DNA from 4 places in the Streptomyces sp. NPDC047117 genome. Region 4 is predicted to be linked to each of the others. Evidence: riboswitches for the same ligand, from Rfam matches in the RefSeq annotation. Region 4 holds a riboswitch; each other region holds the start of a gene.

What was found. A riboswitch is a leader RNA that binds a small molecule or an ion and turns the genes downstream of it on or off. The one in region 4 is predicted to bind cyclic di-AMP.
Region 1: linked by a shared signal. The riboswitch ahead of ABZ840_RS15975 (NlpC/P60 family protein) and the one ahead of ABZ840_RS05845 (M23 family metallopeptidase) in region 4 are both predicted to bind cyclic di-AMP.
Region 2: linked by a shared signal. The riboswitch ahead of ABZ840_RS20560 (C40 family peptidase) and the one ahead of ABZ840_RS05845 (M23 family metallopeptidase) in region 4 are both predicted to bind cyclic di-AMP.
Region 3: linked by a shared signal. The riboswitch ahead of ABZ840_RS26690 (M23 family metallopeptidase) and the one ahead of ABZ840_RS05845 (M23 family metallopeptidase) in region 4 are both predicted to bind cyclic di-AMP.

The regions. Positions count from the first base shown of each region.
Region 1 covers NZ_JBEYUN010000007.1:239,500-245,111, reverse strand. Annotated here, with positions in the region: gene pcrA (DNA helicase PcrA) at 1-1,685, opposite strand, end outside; cyclic di-AMP (ydaO/yuaA leader) riboswitch at 2,136-2,318, shown strand; gene ABZ840_RS15975 (NlpC/P60 family protein) at 2,326-3,483, shown strand; gene ABZ840_RS15970 (hypothetical protein) at 3,575-3,928, opposite strand; gene ABZ840_RS15965 (alpha/beta hydrolase) at 4,673-5,551, opposite strand.
Region 2 covers NZ_JBEYUN010000010.1:49,399-55,010, reverse strand. Annotated here, with positions in the region: gene ABZ840_RS20590 (8-amino-7-oxononanoate synthase) at 1-16, shown strand, start outside; gene ABZ840_RS20585 (DUF397 domain-containing protein) at 80-316, opposite strand; gene ABZ840_RS20580 (helix-turn-helix transcriptional regulator) at 352-1,224, opposite strand; gene ABZ840_RS20575 (ATP-binding protein) at 1,481-1,945, shown strand; gene ABZ840_RS20570 (GNAT family N-acetyltransferase) at 2,150-2,788, opposite strand; gene ABZ840_RS20565 (DUF4328 domain-containing protein) at 2,807-3,466, opposite strand; gene ABZ840_RS20560 (C40 family peptidase) at 3,774-4,316, opposite strand; cyclic di-AMP (ydaO/yuaA leader) riboswitch at 4,320-4,550, opposite strand; gene ABZ840_RS20555 (hypothetical protein) at 4,853-5,167, opposite strand; gene ABZ840_RS20550 (ATP-dependent Clp protease proteolytic subunit) at 5,172-5,612, opposite strand, start outside.
Region 3 covers NZ_JBEYUN010000015.1:77,538-83,149, forward strand. Annotated here, with positions in the region: gene ABZ840_RS26675 (GNAT family N-acetyltransferase) at 1-1,137, opposite strand, end outside; gene ABZ840_RS26680 (HPr family phosphocarrier protein) at 1,386-1,667, shown strand; gene ABZ840_RS26685 (GntR family transcriptional regulator) at 1,993-2,691, opposite strand; gene ABZ840_RS26690 (M23 family metallopeptidase) at 2,926-3,756, opposite strand; cyclic di-AMP (ydaO/yuaA leader) riboswitch at 3,769-3,927, opposite strand; gene ABZ840_RS26695 (pitrilysin family protein) at 4,271-5,612, opposite strand, start outside.
Region 4 covers NZ_JBEYUN010000002.1:614,499-620,110, reverse strand. Annotated here, with positions in the region: gene ABZ840_RS05855 (aldo/keto reductase) at 1-173, opposite strand, end outside; gene ABZ840_RS05850 (VOC family protein) at 269-700, opposite strand; gene ABZ840_RS05845 (M23 family metallopeptidase) at 1,223-2,344, opposite strand; cyclic di-AMP (ydaO/yuaA leader) riboswitch at 2,635-2,805, opposite strand; gene ABZ840_RS05840 (DUF2332 domain-containing protein) at 3,051-4,232, shown strand; gene ABZ840_RS05835 (PP2C family protein-serine/threonine phosphatase) at 4,335-5,450, opposite strand.

The DNA of each region.
Region 1 (5,612 bases), on a different contig from region 4:
GCCAGATAGCCCGTACGCTCCAGGACCGCTTCCAGGACGGTCGCGGGCCCGGCACCGGACTCGACGATGGTCCGCAGCTCTTCCATGAGCGTGTTGAAGCGCTTGACGGCGTTCGCGGAGCGCGCGGCCATGCCGTACGCCTCGTCGACGCGGCGCAGCGCCTGCGGGAACGTGATCTTCTCGCGGGCCGAGAGGGCGTCGATCATCGCCTCGGCGCGGTCGCCGATGCCGCGCTTCGGCACGTTCAGGATGCGGCGGAGCGGGACGGTGTCCTCGGGGTTGGACAGCACGCGCAGGTACGCGAGGACGTCCCGGACCTCCTTGCGCTCGTAGAAGCGCACGCCGCCGACGACCTTGTAGGGCAGCCCGACCCGGATGAAGACCTCTTCGAAGACACGGGACTGGGCGTTGGTCCGGTAGAAGATCGCGACGTCGCCGGCCCTGGTCTCACCGGCGTCCGTGAGCCGGTCGATCTCGTCGGCGACGAACTGCGCCTCGTCGTGCTCGGTGTCGGCGACATAGCCGGTGATCTTCGGGCCGGTGCCGGCGTCCGTCCAGAGGTTCTTCGGGCGGCGGTTCTCGTTGCGCTCGATGACGGCGTTGGCGGCCGAGAGGATCGTCTGCGAGGAGCGGTAGTTCTGCTCCAGCAGGATCGTCGTGGCGTTCGGGTAGTCCTCCTCGAACTGGAGGATGTTCCGGATCGTGGCGCCGCGGAAGGCGTAGATCGACTGGTCGGCGTCGCCCACGACGCACAGCTCGGCGGCGGGCACCTCGTCCGTCCCCGGGCCGACCAGCTCGCGTACGAGGGTGTACTGGGCGTGGTTGGTGTCCTGGTACTCGTCGACCAGGACGTGCCGGAAGCGGCGGCGGTAGTGGTCCGCGACGTCCGGGAACGCCTGGAGCAGGTTCACCGTCGTCATGATGATGTCGTCGAAGTCCAGGGCGTTGGCCTCGCGCAGCCGTGCCTGGTACATCGCGTACGCCTCGGCGAGGGTCTTCTCGAACCCGTCGGCGGCCGTCCCGGCGAAGTCCTCGTGGTCGATGAGCTCGTTCTTGAGGTTGGAGACCTTGGCGCTGAAGGACTTCGGCGGGAAGCGCTTGGGGTCCAGGTCCAGATCGCGGCAGACCAGCGCCATCAGGCGCTTGGAGTCGGCGGCGTCGTAGATCGAGAACGATGAGGTGAAGCCCAGCTTCTTGGACTCGCGACGCAGGATGCGCACGCACGCGCTGTGGAAGGTGGAGACCCACATGGCGTTGGCGCGCGGGCCGACGAGCTCCTCCACGCGCTCCTTCATCTCGCCCGCGGCCTTGTTCGTGAAGGTGATCGCGAGGATCTGGCCGGGGTGGACGTGGCGCGTGCCGAGGAGGTGCGCGATGCGGTGCGTGAGGACACGCGTCTTGCCGGAGCCGGCGCCGGCGACGATGAGCAGCGGCGAGCCCGTGTGCACGACGGCGGCCTTCTGCTGGTCGTTCAGCCCCTCCAGCAGCGCGGCCGGGTCGACGGCGGGGCGGGCGGCGCCGTCACGGTAGTACGCGTCCCGCTGGACGGGCGCGTCGTAGCGGCCACCGAAGAGGTCGTGCGGCACCTCCTCCGCTGCCGGACGGTCCTCGTCCTCGGGAGGCGGCGGCTCCTCGTCCTTGGGGTCGAGGTCCGCCAGGAAGCTGTCGTCAAAGAGGCTGCTCATCGCCCACCGAGTCTAGGCCGCCCCACCGACAACCCGGCCCCGGCCGCGGAATTCCGGGCTCACGGATCCGGCGGAGGCGCGGTGCGGGCGGGTGGAAGCGCGGCGGGAGCAGGGCCGGAGGGCCGTACGAAAAGGGGCGAGCGCGACCTGAACGGGAACGGAGGACGGCACCGACAGCGGCGCGGAGGATACGGCACCCCGCCGCCCGTCACGGACGGACAACGGCACCGGACATTCCGTGGTCGCGACAGCCCTCACATCGGCACGGACACGATCAGGTCACGAAAAGATTGCGGGCAAATCGAACATCAGCCTTCACAGAAGTCACACGAGTTGGCTACCGTGCCGACCGGGCAGCCCGCCCCACCCGTCGGTGACAGCACCGGCACGGGCCGCCCCGCCGAGTCCGGTCTGTTCGTACGCACGGCCCTTGCCGATACGCACGGCAACTGTTCGTACGCACGGCAGCCGGAGCCGGGGACCCACACGCACGACCGGGGTGAATCGGCCTCTACGGAGCGATCCGTACGGCCGTAGGGCACCTTCCGTAGCACCAGTGGGCACGCGCCCCACGCGCGCGCTCACGCGCCCGAACCCGACAGCTAACCCGGTAGGCGGTCCACGGAAGGAGTCGCCGGCCTTGGCGTCTCATCGCAAGCCGCGCACCCGCATGCTCACCGTGCCCGCACACCGCCGTACGGCGGCCGGGCTCACCACCGCGGCGCTGGCCTCGGTCACGCTGCTCACCCAGACCGCGGATGCGTCCCCCAGGAAGCCCGCACCTTCCATAGAGGAGGTCAAGAAGAAGGTCGACGGCCTGTACCGGCAGGCCGAGGTCGCCACCCAGAAGTACAACGCCGCCAAGGAGCGCTCCGCGACGCAGCGCGACAAGGTGGACGAGCTGCGGGACGCCGCGGCCGAGCGGACCCAGAAGATGAACGACGCCCGGCGGGAGCTGGGCACCTTCGCCTCCGCCCAGTACCGGTCCGGCGGGCTGAGCCCGACCGCGCAGCTGATGCTGGCGCAGGATCCGCAGCAGTTCGTGGACCGCAATCACCTGATGAAGCGGCTCACCGGCCGCCAGCAGGAGGCGGTCGCCGACTACCAGGACCAGCAGGCGCAGGCCGCGCGCAAGCGTGCGCAGGCGACGAAGGGCCTGGAGGAGCTGCAGAAGTCCCAGGATTCGCTGAAGACGTCCAAGCAGGAGGTCCAGGGCAAGCTGACCGAGGCCCGGCAACTGCTGTCCCGGCTGACCGCGCAGGAGAAGGAGCGGCTGGCGGAGCTGGAGCGCAAGAAGAAGGCCGAGGCGAAGCGCAAGGCCGAGGAGCTGGCGCGGGAGCAGGCCGAGCGCGAGCGTGAGCAGGACGGCGGTGCGGGCGGCACGGACGGCGGCTCCGGCTCCGGCTCCGGGACGGGCAGCGGTTCCGGGGTGCCCGACGGTTCGTACGCGACCAAGGCGGAGAAGGCGATCGCGTTCGCCCGCGCGCAGATGGGCAAGCCGTACGTCTGGGGCGCCACCGGGCCCGCGTCGTACGACTGCTCGGGGCTGACCCAGGCGGCGTGGAAGGCGGCCGGCGTCTCGCTGCCGCGGACGACCTGGGACCAGGTGAAGACCGGCACGCGGGTCGCGACGCAGGATCTGCAACCGGGCGACCTGGTGTTCTTCTACGACGACATCAGCCACGTCGGGATGTACATCGGCGACGGCAAGATGATCCACGCCCCGAAGCCGGGCGCGAACGTACGCGTGGAGTCGATCTACTACATGCCGATCTACGGGAACGTACGACCTGCCTGAGGCAATGCATAGAACGACGAACCGCGCGGCTGCCCTCCGAGGGCAGCCGCGCGGTTCTCGCGTACGGCGGGACTCTCAGGTCCCAGGCCCCTCAGGTCCAGAGGAGCGCGATGAAGATGTTGACGACCGTGAGCAGGCCGACGAGTCCGAAGAGCGGCTTCTCCACCTTCTCCTCGTCGCGCTTCACGTAGACCAGGCCCAGGATGACGATCAGGACGGCGAGCTTGACGCCGATCTTGATGTTGTTGACCGAGGCGTCCTGCATCTGGTTCAGGCCGACCAGGATGACGCCGGTCACCAGCATCGTGATCGCGCCGTGCAGCATCGCGGGCACAAAGCGGGCGGTGCCCGCGCTCATCGCCTTCATCTGCGTGAGGAAGCCGCCGAGCAGCGAAGCGATGCCGATGATGTGCAGGGCGACGAACACATTGATCACTACGTCCATAGTGGTCGATCGTAGCTCCGGCGCCGCACGGCCCCGCGGGCAGGTCCGCCCGCCCCCTGTCGCGCATCCCCAGCACCCACCAGCGGCTCGAACTGCCGCGCGCCTCTGGTCCGCACTCTCGTACGGCACCGGTCGACGTCATTCACCCGGCGGCCAGAAGCGGGCACGGACCGGTAAGGGAGTGGGCAATGCCCGGCAAAGGCCCGCTTGCCGGCCGCCGGGAGGTTTAGCGTCCTCGTCCAGGCGGCCGGCTCCCCACCGCCGTCGGTTCCGCCCCGACGGCCGCCGGCCGCCCCCGCCGAAGGTACGGCGGCGGCCCGCTCCCCCTTGACCCGGGCCACCGCCGTACCAACGGCAGGGCGGACGCGGCGGACAGGCGAAGCGGACAGGGAGAGGGGTCGGCGGCGTCGCGAACCCCGAGGGCCCCTCCGGCGCTTTGCTGACGCGAGGGGAACACCGGGCCAACCTCGCCACATTCGTATCGGAAGACCGTTTCGGAAGACGGCCCCGGAAGACCGTTTCGGAAGACGGCTTCGGTAGACGGGAGTCCGCAGCGCGGGAACCGGTTCAGCAATCAATGAATTCCGACTCACGGTTCACGACTCACGGTTCACGTCTCACGGTTCACGACTCACGCCCCGGAATTCGACCGACCGGTCGAATTCCGCGTCCCGCACGTCCGCGCCCGCCGGTAACACCGGAACCGCCAGCCATATTCGGCCACGGAAAAGCGGCTCCGGCGGTTCAATGCAGGCGCGGCACATGACCGCTCACCACGAAGTCCCGCAACAGGTCCATCGCCCGGTTCGGCGACTCTCGGAAGACCCCGTGCCCGGCCTCCGCCAGGACGTGCAGCCGTACGTCCGCGCGGCTCAGCCGGTGCGCGAAGCGGCGGGCCGCCGAGGCGGTCGCCACCGGGTCCTGCTCGCCGGCCAGGATCATCGTGCGGCACTCCAGCCGTTCCAGCCCGTGCCAGGGGTCGAACCCCCTGGCCAGCACGGTGCGGAAGTGGTCCAGCACGTCGTCGTTCCAGCGCACCCGGCGGAGCCGGTCGTGGCTGGCCGCGTCCCCGCCGGGCTGCCGGGAGTACAGGGGCAGGCAGACGCGTTCCCACGCCTCGGTCATCTCGTCGCCGTTGTCCCCGGCCCAGTACCGCAGGGCGACGTCCCGCGCCTCCGGCCCTCCCAGCCGTTCGAACATCTCCAGCCGTTCATACGTGTCCCCGGGCATCACGCTGTCCAGCACCAGCCCGGCGAACCGGTCGGGGTGCCGGATGGCCGCCAGCAGCGCGACCCATCCGCCGCTGGACGAGCCCAGGAGGACGGGCCGTTCGATCTCCAGCGCGTCGCAGAAGTCGATCGCGTCGTCCGCCCACCGCTCCCACGTCCACTGGGACGGCCCGCACCGTACGGAACGGCCGCTCCCCCGCTGGTCGAGGTAGATGACCTGAGCGAATCCGGCCGCGGCGGAAAGCTCCGGTTTGAACAGGGTGTGGTCGGCCCCCGGTCCCCCGTGGAGCAGCACGATCGTCGGCCGTTCGGCCATGTCCGGGCCGTCCGTCTCCAGTTGGGCTCCCTCCACATCGAAGTAGAGCCGAACACCATCACCGATATGTACCCGCACGGCCCTTGGCCTCTCTCAAGTAGCCTGATTTTCCAAGGATTCGGGTGGCCCCGGCAGCGTT
Region 2 (5,612 bases), on a different contig from region 4:
CGCACCGACCGCTTGAACTATTTCCCCGGAACCGGTCGCTGAATTTTATTCTTGAACCGGTCCCTCGAAGGTGTCCGGATCAGCCCGCCTTTGTGGGCTCACCGGTGTGCAGGGCGTCGACAAAAGCCCGCCACGCGGAGCCCGCGAACAGCAACGCGGGCCCCGAAATGTCCTTCGAGTCGCGAACGGCGAGAGTTTCACCGTTGACCCGGGCGGTCTCGACGCAGTTGTTCATTCCCGTACTGCGCGTGCTGCGCACCCAGCACGCGCCCGTAAGGGCGGTGCTGGCGGGTACGTACCGCGGCGATGCCGTCATGTTGGAGCCTCCTCAACGCGCCCAGACCAGGCCACTCAGCCGTCAGCGATCTGGGCAATCAAAGCCGATGATTCCTCGCATGAGAGGGCGTGCCCCCGCAGCGTGTCGAATGCATCGCTGTACGCCCTGAGGTCCTCTTTGCGTTCGAGGTAGAGGCTACTCGTCAAATGGTCGAGAACCACCACATCCAAGTCAGCAATGAGCGGAAAGGAGAAGATAACGAAAGGGCCGGTGATGCCGATGTGGACACCGGCTGCAAACGGCAGCACCTGCAGCCGCACGTGCGGCAGTTCCATGACCTGAAGCAGATGCCGCAATTGGTCCTTCATCACCTCCGGGCCACCCGCCGGACGGCGTAGGACGGCCTCGTCCAATACGGCTGAAAGGTTCAGTGGAGCGTCCCCGTCCAGCACGTTCTGACGCTCCATGCGGACACCGACCAGCGCATCGATTCTGCTCTGCGGCAGGTCGGCCAGGGCCGCCCGGGTGACCGCCCGTGCGTAATCCGGGGTCTGCAGCAGCCCCGGTACCACCGTCGTCTCCAGCGTCCGCGCGTGCGAGGCGCCGGCCTCCAGGCTGATGAAGTCCCGGTACTGCGGCGGCAGCAGGTCACGGTAGGTGTGCCACCAGCCTCGTCCCGCGTCCCCTCCGCCCCCGCCGCCCGCGTCCTGGCCGCACAGCGCGGCCAGCAGCGCCCGCGACTCCTCGTCGTGCACGTTGTACGCGTCCAGCAGCCGTTCCACGTCGGCCGGACGCACTCCGCTCCGGCCGGTCTCGATCCGGCTCACCTTCGACTGGTGCCAGCCCACAAGGCGGGCGGCCTCGCCGCTGGTGAGCCCGGCCAGATTCCGACGGCGCCTCAACTCCGCACCGAGCTTGCGACGGCGCACTGCGGGACCGTGGTGCATGAACCCTCCTCACGGATAACCGCGACTCGTCATAACTGACACCGATGCGTCAGTGTGCCGCCCAAATACGGTCTCGCGTAGCAGAGTTCACCGCTTCGAGCGACAGATATATGCATATCTTGGTGGATGGCTCACGGCAGGGGCAGCATGAGTGGCAGTCTGGCGCAAAGCAGCGGCACGGGGCCGATTTTCGGACCTGATCATGCCTCTGCGCAGCGGAGAGACGGCCTTGGGCGGGAAAGGGACGGGCGCGGCGATGGCAGACCACCAGGAAGCATCACTGACCCTGCCGAGCGCGCCGGAGTCCGTACCAACGGCGCGCAGATACGTTACTGGAGTCCTCTCGGGGTGGGACGAGGCGGGTGGCGCGGAACGCGCGGACCTCCACGACACCGTGCTGCTCATCGTCTCCGAACTGGCCACCAACGCTGTCGTCCACACCCTCGGCAGATCCCCGGCCTTCACCGTCGTCCTCCACCTCGACCGGGACGAAGTGCTGACCATCGGTGTCACGGACAGTCACCCCCGCATGCCGCGCCGGCTCCCCGCCGCCGTTCAGCAGGACAACGGCCGCGGACTCGTCATCATCCGCACCCTCGTCGCGGAATCCGGCGGAAAGATCACCATCGAACCCACCGACGCCGGCGGCAAGACGGTCTGGGTAGCCCTCCCCTGGCCGACCCCGGCCCCGCGAGCCGCTCCCCGCGGCGCGAAGGCGTGACCGACCACCGTGGCGCGAGCGACCACCGCCAATGCGGCCGAGATCATTCGCCGCACGCAGGCGGGGGGCGGAGGGCCGGTCGGGGGTCCGTATGGTGTGCACGCGGGGCCCGTCCCGACGGAGGCCCGGCCGGTATTCCACGTGCGGCCGGTGTCCATCGTGCGACGGGCATCCGCCGTTCAGCCGGTGGCGTCCGGCCGTCGGTCAGCTCTCCCTCATCGCAAGGAGCGCCTCCGCGCCGACCGGGGTGAACCCGGCCGCGAGCAGGGCCCGTACGCTGGCGGCGTTCGCCGGGGCGACCTGAGCCCATAGGGGCCGGTTCGCCGGTACAAGATGGCGGGCAGCCGTCGCCAGCAGCCGGCCGAGCCCATGCCCGCGCGCGGCCTCGGGCACCTCGAACGCCACCTCCCACCGCCCCGCGACACCACGGCCGAGCACCACGACGCCGTGCCCGCCCCCGTCGGTGGTCCACGCCCGTACGTCGTCGCGATGGCGCAACGCGCGTGCGAGGCGCGGGTGGGCCGGATCGCGGATCTCCCGCAGCGCCAACGGCGGCGGCCCCGGGAGCGGTTCGGCGACCGTGAGCATGTCGACGCCCTCGACCGTACGACCGGTACGGTCCGCCAGCGCGGCCAGGAACCCCGGACTCAGCGGAGCCCCCGGCTCCCCCGGCGCGATCCGCTGCCGCACCCAGTCGGGGGAGACGTCGGCACACACGAACGCGCACCCCGAGAACGAGAGGACACCACTGTCGCGCTCCGACACCGGCGGCAGCACGGTGACGCTCCCGTCAGCAGCCGGAAACGCACCGGCGGCAGCCGCGTCCAGCACCTTTCCCCACATGTGGCCCACGCGGCGCCCCTACGCCGGTTCCGGGAGCGTGTGACGCGTGTTGGTAAGCGTGTTGATCCGTACGTGCTGCAGCGCGGTGTGCCGCCACACGAACACGATCGCGAGAACGGCGGCGGCCGCATCCAGCAGATCGGACAGGAACAGGGTCCGCACCGCCGCCCGCAACTCCCCGAACCCCTCGGCTCCGCGCATCTGAGAACTGCCGACAACGCCAAAAAGGTTCGTCGCGACCCACATCCCCCACCAGGCATTCACCACGACATACGAAACACGGCTACCGGGCGGGCTGCTGGCCTTCCAGATGTCCCCGGCGATCTGCCGCGGAAACCACAGATTGACGATCGGGGTGACCCACGCACCGACCGTCCAGAGCCGCCCCCGCCGGTGACCGTCGGGAGTGAAGACCTCGCCATTGATTCTGGTGCGGAAGAACCAGAAGAGGAACGCCAACGCGACAACGGGCAAGAGCTGAACGGAGAGATTCCCGTAAAACGAATAATCCTCATCAGCCGCAGCGAACTCCGCCCCGGAGGACTCGAATGGCTCGAAGTCCGAGCCACCGAAGTCCCCCTTCTCCGCAGCCAATTCACCCAGCACACGCAAATACCGCCCGCCGGCGGCGAGTATCAGCACGTCCACCGCAAGGAACACGCCCAGCAATACCACCACAACCGCCGCCCACCGAACCGGCGAAACAAGCGCCCCGCGTCTCCCACCACTTGCCGCCACCGTCTTTTCCCCAGGCATGGGTGTCCCCCCAGTAATCGCCGAAGCCCCCCTGGCCCCGCCCCGAACGGCACCCTCACGGCCGCCGGCAGAAGCTACGACAACCAACCCGCCCTGTCCACGCAGATATTCGAATCGTTAGGCGTTGCCCACCGGTAGCGCGCGAACGCCGGAGGGCAGTCGGTGGTGCGGAACCCCGGGGAGGCCGCCGCGGTTCGGCTCCCCGGGGTTCCTGGTGGCCTATCGGCCCTTACGCGCGGCCGTACCAGACGCTGCGGGTCCAGATGCGTTCCTTGCGGACCGAGGCCCCGGGCTTGGGGGCGTGCCAGATGCGGCCCTTTCCGGCGTAGATGCCCACGTGGTACACCGAGCGGCCGGAGTGGAAGAAGACCAGGTCACCCCGCTTTCGTGCGGAGGCGCTGATGTGCCGGACGTGGCGGTACTGGGAATCCGCCGTGCGTGGCAGCCGCTTGCCCACGCGCTTGAACGCGTACTGCGTCAGCCCCGAGCAGTCGAAGCTGTGCGGGCCCGTGGCTCCCCAGCGGTACGGCGAACCCTTCTTCGACGCCGCGACCCGCAGCGCCCGGTGGCCGGACCCCGACGAGGCCGCCGTGACCGCGGACGTCGCGGACACCGTCGTGGACGCCGCGGCGGGTGCCGCCGTCGCGTCCGCCGTGCTGCCGGGGACCAGGCCCCCGCCTCCCACCAGTGCCAGCGTGAGCACCGAAACCGCCGCGGCGCGGGACACCAGGGCGGGCACACCAGAAGCAGGATGATCATCGCGCGCAGACATGCGCACTCCTTCGTCAGCCGCCTGCGAAGGAAGACCTGTCGGGTTCGGGCAGGCGAAGATGCCCGGCCGGATGTACTGCCGCCCGAAGGCGGGCACCGGCTTCACCCCAAGGGACCGCCGGCCGCAAGAGCAGCCGGCCGGTGGCCCCGTCGTGCTCGGGTCCTCCGCTCCTGCCGGTCCACGTGTATCGACCAGACGTCCGGGTACGGCGGCAGGATTCGGCGTCCGCCCGGACCGCCCCGCCGCTGTGGCGGGGGCTTGTCGTCGGAGGGATCGTTGCGCAACGCACCGGTGAAGCCGGAGTGGAACATGCCTGGTGTGAGGGTCGTCACGCTTGATCCATTCGGGTGGACAGGGGCTGTGCGTCGAGCGGACCGAGGGCCGTACGCACCCCCGTACCGGCGCGGTCGTACGGTCCGCAATCCGACACGTCGGCGCGGCGCGCAAGTCGAGCCCCGCATCAGTCGCACCCACAGGCACTCCAACGGGCGGAGACCGATCGGGTGCCGGAGGCCCCAGGGAACGGAATCGTCCCGTCATTCCTCAGCAGGCGGCGGGACGGCGACGAGACCGGCCCGCCGCTCCCCGTCCAGCACCCGCAGCGCGCGGGTGAGGGTGTCGGCGTGCAGCTCCGTCTCGCCGCGCTCGTGCATCAGCGCCAGCGCGTCCCGCAGGTCCGCGGCCCGGCCGACGAGTGCCTGCGCGGCCCGCAGTCCCTGGTACGTGCCGTTGCCGCGGGCCGGATTGATCCGCCCCAGCAGGTCCAGCACCTGGAGGTAGCTGTCGATGAAGGCGCCTTCGGCCCTGGTCAGCGCGGGTAGCGGTGGCAGCTCGGGAGGGAGGGCGGCCATCCCCTCACCTCGCGCCGGGAGCCGTACCGGAGCCCGCACCCGGAGCCCCGCCGGACACGCCCGCCGAGGCCTTGCGGCCGCGGGTGACGTCGTCGATCAGCCCGTAGGCCACGGCCTGCCGCGCGTCGAGGATCTTGTCGCGTTCGATGTCGGCGGCGATCTGCTCGCGCGGCCGGCCGGTGTGCCGGGCGAGCAGCTCCTCCAACAGGTCGCGGGTGCGGAGCAGTTCGCGGGCCTGGAGATCCAGGTCGGTGGCCTGGCCCTCGATCGGTTCGCTGAAGGACGGCTGGTGGATGAGGACCCGGGCGCCGGGGAGAGCGAGGCGGCGGCCGGGGTGGCCGGCGGCGAGCAGGACGGCGGCGGCGGAGGCCGCCTGGCCGAGGCAGACCGTCTCGATGGGGCTGGTGACGAACTGCATCGTGTCGTAGATCGCGGTCATCGCGGT
Region 3 (5,612 bases), on a different contig from region 4:
TCCGATGCCGATCGCGCCGGACTGGGTGAAGAGGCCGATGCGGCCGGCGCCGGGCAGCCGGGGAGAGAGGGAGGCGTTGAGGCGGACGCCGGCCGCGGTGTTGATCAGGCCGAAGGCGTTCGGGCCGACCAGTCGCATCCCGTAGGAGCGGGCCTGGCGCAGCAGTGCGCGCTGCTTCTCGCGTCCTTCGGGGCCGGCCTCGGCGTATCCGGAGGTGAGGATGACGAGCCCCTGTACGCCGTGTTCGCCGCAGTCCTGTACGACGTCGGGGACGTGTGCGGCGGGTACGGCCACGACGGCGAGGTCGACGGGGCCGGGGATGTCGCGGAGCGAGCGGTAGGCCGGTACGCCCTCCGGGTCCAGCGTGCTGCCGCCTTCGGGGAAGGCGTGGTTGACGGCGTACGTGTGGCCGGTGAAACCGGAGTCGAGGATGTTCCGGAGGGCGGAGCGGCCGACGCCTCCGGGGGCGCGGCCGGTGCCGAGGACGGCGACGGATCCGGGGGCGAGCAGCCGCTGTACGGAGCGGGCCTCGGCGCGGTGCTCGCGGCCGCGCATGACGGCCACGGACTGCTCGGTGGGTTCGAGGTCGAATTCGAGGCGGACGACGCCGTCTTCGAAGGTGCGCTTCTGGGTGTACCCGGCGTCCGTGAACACCTTGATCATCTTGGTGTTGGCGGGCAGCACCTCGGCGGCGAAGCGCCGGATGCCGCGTTCGCGGGCGACCGCGGCGATGTGCTCCATGAGTGCGGAGGCCACGCCGCGGCCCTGGTGGGCGTCCTGCACGAGGAAGGCGACCTCGGCCTGGTCTGCGTCGGGGCCGGTGGCGGGGCGGCCGTCGGCGTTGATGCGGTCGTACCGGACCGTGGCGATCATCTCGCCGCCCACGAAGGCGGCGAGTCCGACCCGGTCCACGTAGTCGTGGTGGGTGAAGCGGTGCACGTCGCGGTCGGAGAGCCGGGGGTAGGGCGCGAAGAAGCGGTAGTACTTCGACTCGTCGGAGACCTGCTCGTAGAAGGAGGTCAGGTGTTCCGCGTCGTCCGGGGTGATGGGGCGGATCCGGGCGGTGCCGCCGTCACGCAGCACCACGTCGGCTTCCCAGTGGGCGGGGTAGGCGGCGGCATCCGACGGCGTCTCCATGCGGACAGCGTACGACCGGCTGCGTATCGGGGGCCGGTCGAAGTGCCCCGAAGGCCGCACGGACACGACCGTACGTGCCCGGCGGCGGGACGGTGCGTACGACCGGGTCTCAGCATGCGTACAGCCGGGGCGTGACGCAGGCTTGGACTTCTAGGATCCGAGCGCTCGCCCGGGCTGGGCACACCGGACCACCGGTGCCCGCGTGAGACACTGGTCTAGACAACTTCTCCGACCCGAAGGGCAACACAATGGCTGAGCGCCGCGTCAATGTCGGATGGGCCGAGGGTCTGCACGCCCGCCCCGCCTCGATCTTCGTCCGTGCGGCCACCGCTTCCGGCGTGCCGGTCACGATCGCCAAGGGCGACGGCAACCCCGTCAACGCCGCTTCCATGCTCGCGGTCCTGGGCCTCGGCGCCCAGGGCGGCGAGGAGATCGTGCTGGCTTCGGACGCCGACGGCGCCGACGCGGCGCTGGACCGCCTGGCGAAGCTCGTCTCCGAGGGCCTCGAGGAGCTCCCGGAGACGGTCTGACCCTTCGGGCAGACCCGGCGGGCCCCACGCCGCCGGAACGGCCTCTCACGGCCCCGCCACGGACCCGCCCACGGGTCACGGGCGGGGCCGTTGCACGTCCAGCGGGAGGCCGTTCCGGGTACGGCGGGGCCGCTCCACGTCCCGGCGGGCCGGATCCCTTGCCGGCCTGCACGGAATTACCGGGCCGAGCCGCCCGCCGAGCAGAATTCGACGGCACACACGTAAAGTCGCACGCAGAATTACCCTGCCGGGCCCACACCCCCGAATTCAGGCACGCCGATCACGGCGGGCAGAATTCCCCCAGGAGTTGTATACGCCAGCACTGTTAATTCTGCACGCGCGCCATGTTTACGGACGGTTTCGCTTCCCTCACCGCGGGTGCGGGACGGCGCAGCCGGTGGGCGGGCAGCGTGCGCTCCACGTGGGCGGCGGTCAGTGCGCGGGCGCGTTCGGCGTCGCCGCGCGCCACCGCGTCCACGATCGCGCCGAGCTCCTGCCAGTAGCGGTCCACGTCTCCCGGCGAGATCCGGCCCAGGTCGACCGCGTACACCCAGTCGATCTTGCGGCGTACCTGAACGAGCAGCGCCGTCATACTGGCGCTGCCGCTCGCCTGCGCGAGCGTCCCGTGGAACCAGCCGTCCAGTTGCCGCAGGTCGTCGGGGTTGCCGTGGCGGGCTCTCGCGCGTCCCACCCCGACCAGGCCGCGCAGCACCTTCAGGTGCGCGGCGGAGCGGCGGGCCGCGGCACGGGCGGCGCCCAGGGGCTCCAGGAGGAGGCGGATGTCCAGGAGGTCGGCGGCCTCCTGCTCGGTCGGCTCGGCGACGCACGCGCCCGCGTGCCGGCGAGTGGTGACGAACCCCTCGGACTCCAGGGTGCGCAGTGCTTCGCGTACGGGGACGCGGGAGACGCCGTACCGGGAGGCGAGGAGTTCCTCGATCAGCCGGGAGCCGGGCGGGAACGCGCCGGAGACGATGTCGTCGCGAATCGCCGTGCAGACCGCATGCGCCGAAATATTTCCTCGCATCGTCCGTGCCTCCGCCGCAATCCTCCGGAAACGCCGCCGGGCGGCGCCTTTTCCGTGACTCTATGACACCGGGCCGCCTTTTCCGACAGCCGTGACGAATTCCTGGATATTTTTTGGCCGAGGAAAGGGGTGCGCGGGAACGCGGGGGCGGAAGCGCGTCCGGAGACGCCGAAGCCCCGGCCGTCGGGCCGGGGCTTCGGGTGGTACGCGGAGTGCGCCTACGGTGCGCGGTCGTCAGACGTTGACGCCGTGCGAGCGCAGGTACGCGATCGGGTCGATGTCCGAGCCGTACTCCGGGCCGGTGCGCGCCTCGAAGTGCAGGTGCGGGCCGGTGGTGTTGCCGGTGTTGCCGGACAGCGCGATCTGCTGGTTCGCGGAGACCTTCTGGCCGACCGAGACGCCGATGGACGACAGGTGGCCGTACTGGGTGTAGGTGCCGTCGTCCATCTTCAGGACGACGTTGTTGCCGTACGCGCCGCCCCAGCCGGCCTCGACGACGGTGCCGGCGCCGACGGCGTGGACGGCGGTGCCGGAGGCGGCGTGGAAGTCGATGCCGGTGTGGCTGCCGGAGGACCACAGGCCGCTGGAGGCCTTGTACGGCGTGGAGACGTAGCTGCCGGAGATCGGCGCGACGAAGCCCGAGGCGCTGAGGGTGGTGCGGGCCTCCGAGCGCGAGGCGCGGGCCTCGGTGGCCTTCTTCTTCTCGGCCTTCTTCTTGGCGGCCTCGGCGGCCTTGCGGCGCTCGTCCTGGGCCTTCTTCTTCGCGTCCTCGGCGCTCTTGACGGCCGCGTCCTCGACCTTGGCGCGGGCGGCGGCGACCTCGGCGGCCTCCTCCTGCGCGTCGGCCTGGGCGACGATGTTGTCGGCGACCCGGTCGCCGGTGTCGGCGATGGCGCGGGTGAGGCCGGTGTCGGTGGTGGCGGCCGGGTCCTCGTTCGCGGCCAGCGCCGGGGAGGCGATGGAAACGGCGACGCCGGTCGCCGCGGCTATGCCGGCGATGTTGCGGGTGGTCCGGGCAGCACGGCCGGGGCGGCGGTGCTTGCCGGTGGCACGGGTGAACGCCATGACCGGCGCACTCCTTTCCTTCCTTCTCGCCTACCGGGTTAGCTGACGGGTTCGGAGCAGGAAGGTCTCCTACGGGCGGCTCCGGGGGGAGTCGCCCGATTCACCCCAAGGGACATGTGGGTCCCCGGCTCCCCTGGCTCGCGCCGTACGGGGACTCGGCGATGACTGCCCGGCGGCCGCGGGTGCGGCGCACTTCTGTCGAACAGCCGGACCGACGCTAAACGGGACATCTCGCGATCAGCAAACAGAAACAGGAGTTTGTGCCGGACGCCACACGGCACGCGAGCAACCACCTACTGCATTCCGGACAAAAGCAGAGATCCCGGGCCGCATTGGCGACCCGGGATCCACTATGTCCTGATATGTGAGCGGCGTTGGCGGCTTTCACGCCACCCCGTGACGACACCGGTACGAGCCGTTCCGGCCCGCCCCGCCGCCGTACGGCGCGAGCGAATTCACAGCCGTTACCGCGACGGCCGGCGGCGCTCCAGCTCCGCCGCCGGCCCGCTCCGTATCAGCCCTTGACGACCGACACCTCGCCGATGCCCAGCTTCCGTACCGGCTCCGCGATCTCCGCGGCGTCGCCCACCAGAACCGTCACCAGCCGGTCCACCGGGAAGGCGCTGACCGCGGCGGCGGTCGCCTCGACCGTGCCCGTCTCGGCCATCCGCCGGTACAGCTGCGCCTGGAAGTCGTCGGGAAGCTCCTGCTCGACCTGGTCGGCGAGCGTCCCCGCGACAGCCGCCGCCGTCTCGTACTTCAGCGGCGCCACCCCGACCAGGTTCTGCACCGCCACGTCCCGCTCGGCGTCGGTCAGCCCCTCGGCGGCCAGCGTCCGCAGCACCTTCCAGAGGTCCTCCAGCGCGGGCCCCGTAGAGGCGGTGTCCACCGAGCCACTGATGGCCAGCATCGCGGCACCCGTACCGTCCGCGGAGGACCGCAGCACCTGGCCGAACGACCGCACGCCGTACGTGTAGCCCTTCTCCTCGCGCAGCACACGGTCCAGCCGGGACGTCAGGGTGCCGCCCAGGCAGTACGTGCCGAGCACCTGCGCAGGCCACACCCGGTCGTGCCGGTCGGCGCCGATCCGGCCGATCAGCAGCTGGGTCTGCACCGCACCGGGCCGGTCCACGATCACGACGCGGCCGGTGTCGTCGGCCACGATGGGCGACGCCGCCACCGGCTCCGCGGTCGAGCCCGCCCACGCCCCGAGGGTCTCCTCCAGCGCCGCGTCCAGGTCCACCCCGTCGAAGTCACCGACGACCACGGCCGTGGCCGTCCCCGGACGCACGTGCGCCTCGTAGAAGGCACGCACCGCGGCGGCGTCGATACGCGCCACCGTCTCCTCCGTGCCCTGCCGCGGCCGGGACATCCGGGCCGTGGCCGGGAACAGCTGCTTGGACAGCGCCATCGCCGCCCTGCGCCCCGGATTCGCCAGCTCGTGCGGGATCTCGTCCAGACGGTTGCGCACCAGGCGCTCGATCTCGCCGTCGGGGAAGGCCGGGGCACGCAGCGCGTCGGCCAGCAGGCCCAGCGCCTTCGTGAGGCGCGAGGCCGGCACTTCGAGGGAGACCCGGACACCGGGGTGGTCGGCGTGCGCGTCCAGCGTGGCGCCGCACCGCTCCAGCTCGGCCGCGAACTCCTCGGCGTCGTGCTTGTCGGTGCCCTCGGAGAGCGCGCGCGCCATGATGGTGGCGACACCGTCCAGGCCCGCGGGCTCGGCCTCCAGCGGCGCCACGAGGTTGATCTCGACCGCGACGACCTGCTGGCCCGGCCGGTCGGCGCGCAGCACCGTCAGGCCGTTGCCGAGCCGGCCGCGCACCGGCGCCGGGAACGCCCACGGCTTCGGCTGCCCG
Region 4 (5,612 bases):
ATGAAGTTGCCGCCGGCCGCGGTGAACGCGTCCAGGACGGCGAAGGAGGCCGACTCATCGGCGGTCCAGCCGAAGACGTTGCCGCCGAGGGACAGCGGCGAGACGGAGAGCGAGCCGAGCGGCTTGGCGGAGGGCACCGGGCCGGGAACGGAAGCAGGAGTGGAAGTGGCCATGTTTTCGTTCAGCGGGGCGAGTGGGGGAGTTATTCCGTTGCCCGCCGACCGGTATTCCGTTGACCGGCCGGTACTGCGTCGACCGCTCGGGAGGGCTAGCGCTCGCTCAAGGGGGACGGGGCCTCCTGGACGGTCCAGCCGTTGCCGTCGGGGTCCTTGAAGAGCATGAAGGCGTTCCAGGTCTCGCCGCGCCCCTCGGTCCAGCCGTCGGCACCGAGGTGCTGGACGGGACCGACATCGACACCCCGCTGGACCAGTTCGGCACGGGCCGCCTCGATGTCCACCACGCACAGCTGGAGGCCCTGGAGCGAGCCCGGCGCCATATCCGTCTGCCCTGGGGCCGGGGGCATGCCCTGGATGAGGGCGATCGAGCAGCGGGAGCCGGGCGGGGTGAGCTGGATGATCCGTACGCCCTCGGCGACCTGCGCGTCGGTGTCGACCTTGAAGCCGCACCGGTCCGCGTAGAACTCCTTCGCCCGGTCCAGGTCGGTGACGGGGACGGTGATGACTTCGAGGGTCCACTCCACGGGGTCCGTCCTTCGGTCGGCGCGCCGTCGTACCCCGGCGGGACTTCCCACGCCGGGCGGGTCCTCCCATTCTGCGCGGACGGCATGGATTTCGCTCCCCGTACGGATAACCAGGCGTACGGGTCTACGGCTCTACGGACCTATGGGCGTACGGACGTACCAAAACCGGCGGCCCCGATGTGTGGGGCATCGGGGCCGCCGGAGAGTGCGGGTCCGCGTACGGAGGGCCGGGGACGGTCCGTGGGCACGCGGAGACCCGGCCGTCGGCCACCGCCTCTCCCCTCCTGCTGTGTGCGCCCCGCGGGGCGGGGCGCACGAGGCGGCGGCGACGGCGGACAAGTGCCCGGAACGGGCGAACGGAAGCCCGCCGGGCGAAGAATGGACCGTTTTTCGAAGCCGTCGGCCGTCGGACAACGGTCGTCGGGCATCAGCCGTCGGACCGGACCGGACCAGATCAGGAACGGACCGGATCAGAAACGGATCAGAAGCGGATCAGGCCGGGCCGGACCGGGTCGGATCAGGTCAGACCTTCAGGCCGTGGTCGCGGAGCCACGCCAGCGGGTCGATCGGGGTATCGGCACCCGGCCGGACCTCCAGGTGGAGGTGCGGGCCCGTGACGTTGCCCGTGGCGCCGACCCGGCCGATGACGTCGCCGGCGTTCACCTTGCCGGAGGTCTTCACCATCGAGGAGAGGTGGCAGTACCAGAGCTCGGTGCCGTCGTCGAGGGTGACGACGATGCGGTAGCCGTACGAACCTGCCCAGCCGGCCTGCGTGATCGTGCCGCCGTGCACCGCCTTGGCCGGAGTACCGGTCGGCGCGGCGAAGTCGAGGCCGGTGTGGTCGGCGGCCCAGCGGTCGCCGCCCTGCCCGAAGGTGGCGGTGATGGTGAACGAGGAGACCGGAAGGGTGTAGCTCTTCGCCAGCTCGGCGAGCTTGGCGGCGCGGGCCGCTTCGGCCTTCTTGCGCTCCGCCTCCTCGGCCTTGGCCTTGGCTGCCGCGTCGGCCTTCTTCTTCGCGGCCTCGGCCTGCTGCCGGCGCTCGGCGGCCTCCGCCTCGGCCTGCTCGACGGCGGCCTTCTCGGCGGCCTCGCGGGCCTCCTGGTCGGCGGAGTTCTGTGCCTGCTCGGCCTGTTCCATGATGCGGGCGCGGAGGGCGTCGCCGCCCTGGGAGTGCTCGCCCCCGGCGGCGCCGGCCGCCTGCGTGAACGGGCCGCCCTGTGCGTTCGCGGTGTCGGCCGTGTCGGCGGAGTCGTGCGAGCCCAGCTTCTCGGACACGCGCTCGGCCATGCCGCCCAGGTCGGGCATGGATATGGAGACCTGGGGCTTGCCCTGCGCGGTGGCGATGCCGCCCGCGCCGACCGCCGCCATGACGCCGACGCCCAGGACCGTGCTGCTGCGGGCGAGACCGCCGCCGCGCTGCTTGGCCACGCGGTGCCGGCCGCGTACGGGGCGTACGGACTCCTCCGTGGGGTTCCATTCCTCCCACGCCCCGTCGTGCACGCCGTCACCTGCGCCGTACTGCGCGCCGGCGCGGGCGCCGTCATGCGCGCCGCCGTACGTGCCGAAGGCCACGGCACCCGTACCGGTCATCGGACCTGTACCGGTCATGGGGCCCGCCCCGGCCATCGGACCTGTAGCGGTCATCGGACCCGTACCGCTCGCGGCGGGGAAGGCGGCCGTATCCGAGACCGCGGGGAAGGTGGCCGTGTCGGAGACCGCCGGGAAGGCCGCGGTGTCGGCGAACGCCGGTTCCGTGTGGGCCCCGGGGGCCTCGTGACCGCCCGGATACGGGTGCGGATACGAGTACGGATGCGGAGACGAATCCTGGTGCGCGTACGGGTCGTGCACCGCGCCCTCGTGCGTCGCGAACGGCTCGTACGCGGTCCGGCGGGACGGTTCGGGGGCAGGCTTGTTGGACGCCACGGGGGCGCACTCCTTTCCTTCCTTCTCGCCTACCGGGTTAGCTGACGGGTTCGGAGCAGGAAGGTCTCCTACGGGCGGCTCCGGGGGAGTCGCCCGATTCACCCCAAGGTGGTGGTTCCCCGGTTCCCTTGGCAGGTGGTGCGGTAATGAAGTGCGCTGTTGGGATTCGGCGTCGGCGCGCGTTGCCGTCTCTTGCGACGGCTGTAACGACCGCGCTCCGTTATCGGACAGTAATGGACGGGACGGCTGGATTCCAAGCGTTCCCCGGAATCCGTATGACCGCTGACCAGGACTTATGCATGCAGTCACGGCTAAATTGGGGCGAGTTGGCCGCGGATCGGAAACCCGAAGCGGACTGATCGTTTGTCAGTTGTTATGCGGAGGGGTGCGTATCGGCTACGGACAGTGAGAGCAGTAGCGTCTGATCATGGTCGTCAACAGCGCGCAGGCAGTGGCGGATCGGTACGCGGACTTCGCGTGGCAGCAGGCGCGGGGCGAGTCCGACGCCCACGAGGAGTTGACCGCCCGCATCAGCCAGGACCCGGACTTCTGCGACTTCCTGGCCGTCTCGCTGCCGCACGGCAATCAGCAGCAGCCCAACCTCCTGCTCGCCGCCGTCCGTTACCTCGACGGCCCGCACGCCGAACAGGGCCCGCGCGGCGACTTCGCGTACCGGAGCTGGCGCGAGTGGACGATCCGGCACTGGGACGACGTACGCGACGTCATGATGCGGCGGCTCGCCCGGACCGACGAGCCCGCGCGCTGCGCCACGCTGCTCCCCGTCCTCGCCCGTCTCCCCCAGCCGCTCGCGCTCCTGGAGGTCGGCGCGGCGGCCGGGCTGTGCCTGCATCCGGACCGGTACCGCTACCGGTACGACGGCGGGCCGGAGTTCGGGGCCCCGGACAGCCCGGTGGTCCTGCCCTGCCGCACGTCCCCGGGCACGCCGGTACCGGCCGCGCCGCCGCGGATCGTCTGGCGGGCCGGCCTCGGCCTCGACCCGCTCGACCTGTCCGACCCGGACGACATCCGCTGGCTCCGCGCCCTGGCCTGGCCTGGCCCGGGGAACGACACGACCCTCGGGACGAGTGCCGGTACGGGCACGGGGGACGCCTGGTCCGGCAGTACGGGGAGCAGCGCCGGTACGGGGTCCGGCGGCGATGCGGGGAGCGGCAGTCGTGCAGGGAACAGCGGCCATACGGGGAACCGTGGCGCGTCCGTAGCCGACCGGGCCCGCCGGCAGCTCGCTGCCATTGAGGCAGTTCGGAACGCGCCTCCGACGCCCCTCGTGCGCGGCGACCTTCTGCACGAGCTGCCCGCGCTGGCCGCGCAGGCGCCGCCCGAGGCGACGCTGGTCGTCTTCCACACGGGGGCGCTGACCCACCTGCCCCTGGAGCGCCGCGAGGAGTTCGTCCGGGTCGTACGGTCGCTGTTCGTGGACCGGCCCGGGCACTGGGTCTCCCAGGAGCACCACAGCGTGCTGCCGTGGCTGCCCGGCCCGCGCCCCGCCGACGCGCGCCTCCTCACGCTCGCCGTCGACGGCCGGCCCGTCGCGCTCACGGAGCAGCACGGGCGGAGCGTGCAGTGGCTCGCGGAGCCGGAGCCGGTGTAACCGGTCCCCGGCCGGCGCTCACCCCTCCGGTCTGCGGAGGGCCCACCCTGACTGCTGAGGGCCCACCCTGACTGCTGAGGGCCCACCCTGACTGCTGAGGGCTCACCCCTCCGGTCGGCGGAGCGCCAGCAGGGCCATGTCGTCCTCGGTCTCGCCCCCTGTATGCCGCGCCACGTCGTCCACGAGGCCGTCCAGCAGCGCGTCGGGGCCGGGGAACACCCGGCCGGAAAGCCGTACGGCCGGCTCGTAGAACACGCCCCTGGAGTCCCGCGCCTCGGTCACCCCGTCGGTGAAGAGCAGGAGCATCGCGCCGGGCGGGAAGGGGGACTCGTCCGCGCGGTCCGGCCAGCCCGCGACCTCGCTCAGCCCGAGGGGCAGCGCCGGGGTCCGCGGCGCCAGCTCGCTCAGCGTGCCGTCCACGCACAGCAGCAGGGGCGCCGGGTGGCCGCGGTTCAGCACCCGCAGCACCCCGCGCTCCTCGGACGGAACCTCGGCGAGGACCGCCGTGGTGAACCCCTCGAACTGGTCCAGCCCCTCGCGTCTGCTGCCCTCGCGCTGCAGCGCCCGCTCCAGCCGCCCGGCCACCGCCTCCAGCGTGGCCTCCTGCTCCGCGGCCTCCCGGAAGGCCCCGATGACGATCACGGCGGCCTCCACGGCCTCCAGCCCCTTGCCCCGTACGTCGCCGACGATCAGCCGTACGCCGTGCGGGGTGTCCTGCACGGCGTACAGGTCGCCCCCGATGCGGGCGTCCGCCTGCGCCGCTTCGTAGCGCGCCGCCACGTCGAGCCCGCTGATGCGGTCCGGCGGCAGCGGCAGCACGGCGCGCTGGGCCGCCTCCGCCACGTCCCGCACGGAGGCCAGCCGGGCGTCGCTGATCCGTACGACGCGGTTGATGCCGAGCGCGAGGACGGCCACGACCAGGACGGTCACCGCCTCGGTGTACGACTCGTAGCCGCCCGTCCGGCCGTGGAAGGCGACCACGCCGATCTCCGCCAGGACGGAGAGGGCGGCGGTGAGCGCGGTGTACCGCAGCGAGTACAGCGGCGCCGCCACCAGGGGGGCCGCCGAGAAGAAGGGCGCGGCGGTGTACCGCGTCGGCGTCAGCAGGTCGAAGGCCAGGCCGCCGATCAGGAAGATGGCGGGCAGCCAGCACACCAGCCGGCGGCCGAACCTCGGCAGCCCGTCCCGACGGGCCTGCCGCTCCCGCTCTCCCGGCATGCCCGTTCCGCCTCGCCCCATCCGCACCGGCCTCTTTCCCGCGCCGCTTCCCGTGTGCCGCTTCGCGCTCCCGTCACCACCGCCGTCCCAGGGTGACCGCCCTGGAACGGTACGGCGACCCGGCGGGGGCCGGACGGGCGACCCCTCGGAGACGGCCGGGGT